DNA from 2 places in the Streptomyces platensis genome. Region 2 is predicted to be linked to the other one. Evidence: riboswitches for the same ligand, from Rfam matches in the RefSeq annotation. Region 2 holds a riboswitch; the other holds the start of a gene.
What was found. A riboswitch is a leader RNA that binds a small molecule or an ion and turns the genes downstream of it on or off. The one in region 2 is predicted to bind glycine.
Positions count from the first base shown of each region.

Region 1 (3,398 bases), 4.9 Mb from region 2:
CGACTCCAGCTCACCGCAGGTCTCGCCCGCCGCGACCGTGGCACCGACCTCGGGGAGCTGCACGTAGACGACGTCGCCGAGCGCGTTGGCCGCGTGCTCGGTGATGCCGACCGTCGAGACGCCGTCCTCGGCGCCCGACAGCCACTCGTGCTCCTTGCTGTAGCGCAGCTGCTGGGGGTTGCTCATGGCTCGATTCTCCTGTACGCGAGGGTGTGATCGTGAAGGGGGGCACCTCCCGGACGAAGTCCGGGGGCACGTCTTGCGCAGTGAGACGCGCGGGCGCGCGCCGCCGCCTGCCGTCGGTGAACGGTTACTTCTGCCGCTTGTAGAACGGCAGCGCGGTGACCTCGTACGGCTCATGGCTTCCACGGATGTCCACGCAGACACCCTCCGTGCCCGCGGTGGCGTAGGCCGCGTCGACATAGGCGATGGCGATCGGCTTGCCGAGCGTGGGGGACGGGGCCCCGGAGGTGACCTCGCCGATGACCGTGCCGTCGGCCGTGACGACCGGGTACCCGGCCCGCGGCACCCGGCGGCCCCGGGCGATCAGCCCGACCAGCTTGCGCGGCGGCCGGGCCTCGGCACGCTCGGCGGCCTCGGCCAGGGCCTCGCGGCCCACGAAGTCCCCGCCGTTGGTGGTCTTCTCGAACTTCACGACCCGGCCCAGACCCGCGTCGAACGGCGTCGTCGCGGTGGTCAGCTCATGCCCGTAGAGCGGCATGCCCGCCTCCAGGCGCAGGGTGTCCCGGCAGGACAGCCCGCAGGGCACCAGCCCGGCGTCCTTGCCCGCCTCGGTCAGCGCCTCCCAGAGGGCGACCGCGTCCGCCGGCCGGACGAACAGCTCGAAGCCGTCCTCACCGGTGTAGCCGGTACGGGCGATCAGCGCCTGCACCCCGGCGACCGTGCCGGGCAGCCCGGCGTAGTACTTGAGACCGTCCAGATCGGCGTCCGTCAGCTTCTTGAGGATGCCGGGGGACTCCGGGCCCTGCACCGCGAGCAGCGCGTAGGCGTCCCGGTCGTCGCGGATCGCGGCGTCGAAGCCGCCCGCTCGCGCGCTCAGCGCGTCCAGCACCACCTGGGCGTTGGAGGCGTTGGCGACGACCATGTACTCCTGGTCGGCGAGGCGGTAGACGATCAGGTCGTCGAGGATGCCGCCCTTGTCCTCACAGATCATGGTGTAGCGGGCGCGGCCCGTCTTCACGCCGCCGATGTTGCCGACCAGCGCGTAGTCGAGCAGGTCGGCGGCCTGCGGCCCGGTGACGGTGATCTCGCCCATGTGGGAGAGGTCGAAGAGGCCGGCGCGGGTACGGACGGCGACATGCTCATCCCGCTCGCTGCTGTAGCGCAGCGGCATGTCCCAGCCGGCGAAGTCGGTCATGGTCGCGCCGAGCCCGCGATGGGTGGCGTCCAGCGCGGTACGGCGGGGGGCATCAGTCATGGTTCCGGGCTCCCAGGCAGGGGTGACAAGACGTTCTCCCCATCTGTCATCGGAACCTGAGAGGTTCACCGGTATCCCGCGAACGGACCCGGTTTGCACCTTGGGTGGAGCCGGCCCGTCAGCCGGGCAGCGGCTCGCTTTTCAGATCTGCCTCGCCCGTGCGGTATAGGGGCCTGAGAGATTCAAGGGAGGACTTGCTCCTTCGGCGCCCCGCCGTGGCGGCCGGGGACTCTCCCGCGCGGGTTCAAGCGGCCGGTATGCAGTTGGCGGTGCACAGGTGAGCTGTGATGTGCACGTGGCGGCCACATCATTGCACGGGATCGCCGGATAAAGGAGCCCCCTCCGCCGCCCCGCCCACGACGTGGGCAGATCGGACAATCGCCTTGATGGGCATTACCTTTTCTTGACACTCTGCGGGTAGGGGACGGACTCGAACCGGACCAGAACGGGCGGGGAGGGCGATCACGGTGCACAGCGAAGCGGCATTCGGGGCGACTTCAGGGGTCGTGCCCCCGGACGTCGTGCCGACGGCGCCGTCCGCCGCCATGTCCCGCACCGGCCGTACGCGGCGGGCCGTCATCCGGCCCGGACGCCGCACCGCGGTCGTGGACCTGCGGGGCGAGCGGCGGCCGCCCGGCGCCACCGAGCTGCGGTTCCCGGCCGGCGACCTGGTGGTGGTCTCCGGGCTGCCGGGCAGCGGCAAGAGCACCCTGATGCACCGGGTCGTGCCGCCGCTGGACGGGCACGGCGCCGTCGTGCACCGCATCGATTCGCAGGACGTCCGTGAGCGCTGGGAGCACGGCAGGCTGCGCCGGCTGCCGTACGGGCTCTACCGCCCGCTGGTCCGGGCCGCCCACTACCTGACCCTGGGCCGTGCGCTGCGCTCCGGTGACAGCGTGGTGGTGCACGACTGCGGGACGCTGGCGTGGGTGCGCCGCTGGATCGCGCGCGCGGCGCGGCGCGGCGGCCGCGGGGCGCATCTGGTGCTACTCGATGTGGCGCCCGAGGTGGCGCTTTCCGGCCAGGAGTCACGGGGCCGCGGGGTGTCGGGGTACGCCTTCGCCCGGCACCGCGGGGCGGTGGGCCGGCTGGTCGGCGCCGCGGAATCGGCCCGGCTGCCCAAGGGCTTCTGCTCTGCCGCCCTCCTCGACCGGCGGTCGGCGAGAGCCCTGGAGACGGTCACCTTCCATTAGTCGCCGGGCACGCCCCCGCACGCCGCACCGCGCGCCGTCTCGTCTAGGGTCTTTGGCCAGATGGCGCGGTTTGGAACGGGTGGGACGAATGACATTTCCGGAGCAGGGGATACCGCAGCTGGCATGGCCGGCGAACGAGCTCGAAGAGGTGCTGTCCGCGTCGGTCGGACACCCGGGCGCCGGCGGCCGGATCGTCGAGGTCCTCGGCCGTAGCCGGCTGTGGGTGCCGCTGCCCGAAGGCGGCGGTCCGGAGAGCGCGGGTCCCGGCACCCGCGGCCTCGATCTGCCCACCGTGGAGCTCGACGGGGCGCACTACGTCCCGGTCTACAGCTCCGAGCAGGAGTTCCTGCGGGTGATCGGCTCGCATATGTCCTTCACCGTCGCCCCGGCCCGGGAGTTCGCCCGCGGGCTGCCGCCGCAGATCGGCATCGCGGTCAATCCCGACGGCACGGTCGGCGTCCCGCTGCCGCCGCCCGCGGTGGCCGAACTGTGCCGGGAGCGGCGGCCGGGACAGCCGGAGTTCGACGGGCTGCCGAGCGGCGGCCGGGTACGGCTCTTCGAGCCGGACTGGCAGGACGAGCCGGTGGACTTCCTGGCCTCGGCCGGGCTGGAGTTCTCCGGCGCCGGAATTGTCCTGAGTGCCCGGCGTGCCCTGGCAAGCGTCGAGGGCGACACGCCCGCGCTGTTCGTCGGTGTTCAGGTCGCGGCGGATGCCCTCGCGCTGCACGACGGCACCGCCCGCGAGACGGTACTCTCAGCCCTCGGAC
Region 1 covers NZ_CP023691.1:6,098,888-6,102,285, forward strand. Annotated here, with positions in the region: gene gcvH (glycine cleavage system protein GcvH) at 1-186, opposite strand, end outside; gene gcvT (glycine cleavage system aminomethyltransferase GcvT) at 311-1,438, opposite strand; glycine riboswitch at 1,472-1,589, opposite strand; glycine riboswitch at 1,590-1,685, opposite strand; gene CP981_RS27160 (AAA family ATPase) at 1,984-2,631, shown strand; gene CP981_RS27165 (enhanced serine sensitivity protein SseB) at 2,720-3,398, shown strand, end outside.
Region 1: linked by a shared signal. The riboswitch ahead of gcvT (glycine cleavage system aminomethyltransferase GcvT) and the one ahead of gcvP (aminomethyl-transferring glycine dehydrogenase) in region 2 are both predicted to bind glycine.

Region 2 (3,398 bases):
GCTGCGTACAGCGGCTGCGGGCGGCCGGGCGTTCCGGTCGCACGGTGGTCATCAAGGTGCGTAACTACGACTTCTCGACGCTGACCCGGTCCGAGACGCTCCGGGGGCCCACCGACGACCCGGCGGTGATACGGGAGGCCGCTGTGCGCCTGCTGGAGACGGTGGATACCACCGGCGGGGTGCGGCTGCTGGGTGTGGGTGTCAGCGGGCTGGCGGACTTCACACAGGAGGATCTGTTCGCCCAGCTGGCGACGGAGCGGGAGGCGGCGGAGGCCGCGACCGCGGCGGCCGTGGAGCAGGCCGACGGGGAGCGGGAGCCGCACGAGGCCGAGGAGGAGCGGCCGCGGCGCTGGTATCCGGGGCTGGACGTGGTCCACGACGAGTTCGGCGCGGGCTGGGTGCAGGGGAGCGGGGTGGGGAGAGTGACCGTCCGCTTCGAAACGCCATGGTCCGCACCGGGGAGGGTGCGGACCTTTGCTGTCGAGGACCCGGCGCTGCGGCCGGGGGAGCCCCTGCCGCTGGTGGGCGGGGCGCCGGCCGACGGTCAGTCGTCCGAGCCGGCGATCTTGCCGAAGTTCTTGTCGCCGGAGCCGGGGGACACCGGGTCGGTCGGGGAAGAAATATCCAGTCGGTAGTGGTGATAGAGCTGAAGTTCCTGCTCAGGGGAGAGATGGCGGCCCACGCCGAAGTCCGGTGCGTCCTTGATCAGCTTGCGGTCGTAAGGGATGTGCAGGCCCTCACCGACCATCTTGCTGGGCTCCAGGGGGACGAACGCATCCCGGCTGAAGAGTCCGGTGCGCACGGCCGCCCACTCCGGTTCCCCCGTCGCATCGTCGAGGTAGACCTCGTCGATGGTCCCTATTTTCGCGCCATTGCGGTCGAACGCTTTGCGGCCGATCAGGCTTCGGGGATCGATATCGGTTTGCACGGCCCCTCCAATTGGTCGCAACTGCCCTCTGACAACTACCAAACGGCACATTTCATGCCCCGGCCACTCGAAGGAGCCTTCGAGAGCCACGCTGGTAGGCTGGCGAATGGCCGCAGACCCCGTGCGGGAGAGTCCTTGTCGTTCGCGACCAGGGCGCCGAAGGAGCAAATCCTCCCCGGAATCTCTCAGGCACACGTACCGCATGGACGAGGTCACTCTGGAAAGCAGGGCGGGCCGCGGAAGCCACAGTGCCGGGACCCCTCCTCACCGACGGTGAAAGCCGGACCGCCATGCGCGGGCCGGTGAAGCTCTCAGGTTGAATGACAGAGGGGGAGGCCGTCCGGGCACCCGTGCCGTGGTGCCCCTCGTAGGTCGTACCGACCAGGAGGCCCCCGCAGATGACCACCAATCGCATCTCCTTGACCGAGCTGGAACGCGGCACCCCCTTCGAGCGCCGGCACATCGGTCCCGATCACGCGGCGCAGGCGAAGATGCTCGCGCACATCGGATTCGGGTCGCTGGACGAGCTCACCGCCACCGCCGTACCCGATGTGATCAAGAGCGCCGAGGCGCTCGGCCTGCCGCAGGCCCGTACCGAGGCCGAGGTGCTCCAGGAGCTGAAGGACCTGGCGGAGCGCAACGAGGTCCTGGCGTCCATGATCGGTCTCGGCTACTACGGCACGTTCACCCCGCCGGTGATCCTGCGCAACGTCATGGAGAACCCGGCCTGGTACACGGCGTACACGCCCTACCAGCCGGAGATCTCGCAGGGCCGCCTGGAGGCGCTGCTGAACTTCCAGACGATGGTCGCCGACCTGACCGGACTGCCCACCTCCGGTGCTTCACTGCTGGACGAGGGCACCGCCGCCGCCGAGGCGATGGCGCTCTCCCGCCGGGTCGGCAAGGTCAAGCAGGGCGTGTTCCTGGTCGACGCCGACTGTCTGCCGCAGACCATCGCCGTGATCGAGACCCGTGCGGAGCCCACCGGCGTCGAGGTCGTGGTCGCGGATCTGTCCGACGGCATTCCGGCCGAGATCGCCGAGCGCGGGGTGTTCGGTGTGCTGCTTCAGTACCCGGGTGCCTCCGGCGCGGTGCGGGACCCCCGCGCCGTCATCGAGCAGGCGCACGAGCTGGGTGCGATCGTCACCGTCGCGGCCGATCTGCTCGCCCTGACGCTGCTCACCTCGCCCGGTGAGCTCGGTGCGGACATCGCCGTCGGCACCACCCAGCGCTTCGGTGTCCCGATGGGCTTCGGCGGGCCGCACGCCGGCTTCATGGCCGTCCGTGACCAGTTCGCCCGCAGCCTCCCCGGCCGTCTGGTGGGCGTCTCCGTCGACGCCGACGGCAACAAGGCCTACCGCCTGGCGCTTCAGACCCGTGAGCAGCACATCCGCCGGGAGAAGGCCACCAGCAACATCTGCACCGCGCAGGTGCTGCTCGCCGTCATGGCCGGGATGTACGCGGTCTACCACGGCCCCGAGGGCCTGCGGACCATCGCCCGGCGGACCCACCGCTACGCCGCGGTCCTCGCCGAGGGCCTGCGGGCCGGCGGGGTGGAGATCGCACACGGCACCTACTTCGACACGCTGACCGCGCGGGTGCCCGGCCGGGCCGCCGAGGTCGTCGCCGCCGCCCGTGAGGCCGGTGTCAACCTCCGGCAGATCGATGCGGACCTGGTCGGCATCGCCTGTGACGAGACCACCGGGCGGGCGCAGCTGGCCGGCGTCTGGGGTGCCTTCGGGGTGTCCGGCGACGTCGAGCAGCTGGACGCGGCCGCCGCCGACGCGCTGCCGCAGGGGCTGCTGCGCCACGACGACTACCTCGCCCACCCGGTCTTCCACGAGTACCGCTCCGAGACCGCGATGCTGCGCTACCTGCGCACCCTCGCCGACAAGGACTACGCGCTGGACCGCGGCATGATCCCGCTCGGCTCCTGCACGATGAAGCTGAACGCCACGACCGAGATGGAGCCGGTCACCTGGCCCGCGTTCGGTCAGCTGCACCCCTTCGCGCCGGCCGAGCAGGCCCAGGGCTACCTCACGCTGATCCAGGAGCTGGAGGAGCGGCTGGCCACGGTCACCGGCTACGACAAGGTCTCCATCCAGCCGAACGCCGGATCGCAGGGCGAGCTGGCCGGTCTGCTGGCCGTCCGCGCCTACCACCGCGCCAACGGCGACGAGCAGCGCACGATCTGCCTGATCCCGTCCTCGGCGCACGGCACCAACGCCGCCAGCGCCGTGATGGCCGGAATGAAGGTCGTCGTCGTCAAGACCGGTGAGGACGGCGAGGTCGACACGGACGATCTGCACGCCAAGATCGAGAAGTACCGTGACGAGCTCGCGGTCCTGATGGTGACCTACCCCTCCACGCACGGCGTGTTCGAGGAGCACATCACCCAGATCTGCGCGGCGGTGCACGAGGCCGGCGGTCAGGTCTACGTGGACGGTGCCAACCTCAATGCGCTGGTCGG
Region 2 covers NZ_CP023691.1:1,184,267-1,187,664, reverse strand. Annotated here, with positions in the region: gene CP981_RS04890 (DNA polymerase IV) at 1-635, shown strand, start outside; gene CP981_RS04885 (PRC-barrel domain-containing protein) at 545-928, opposite strand; glycine riboswitch at 1,043-1,139, shown strand; gene gcvP (aminomethyl-transferring glycine dehydrogenase) at 1,327-3,398, shown strand, end outside.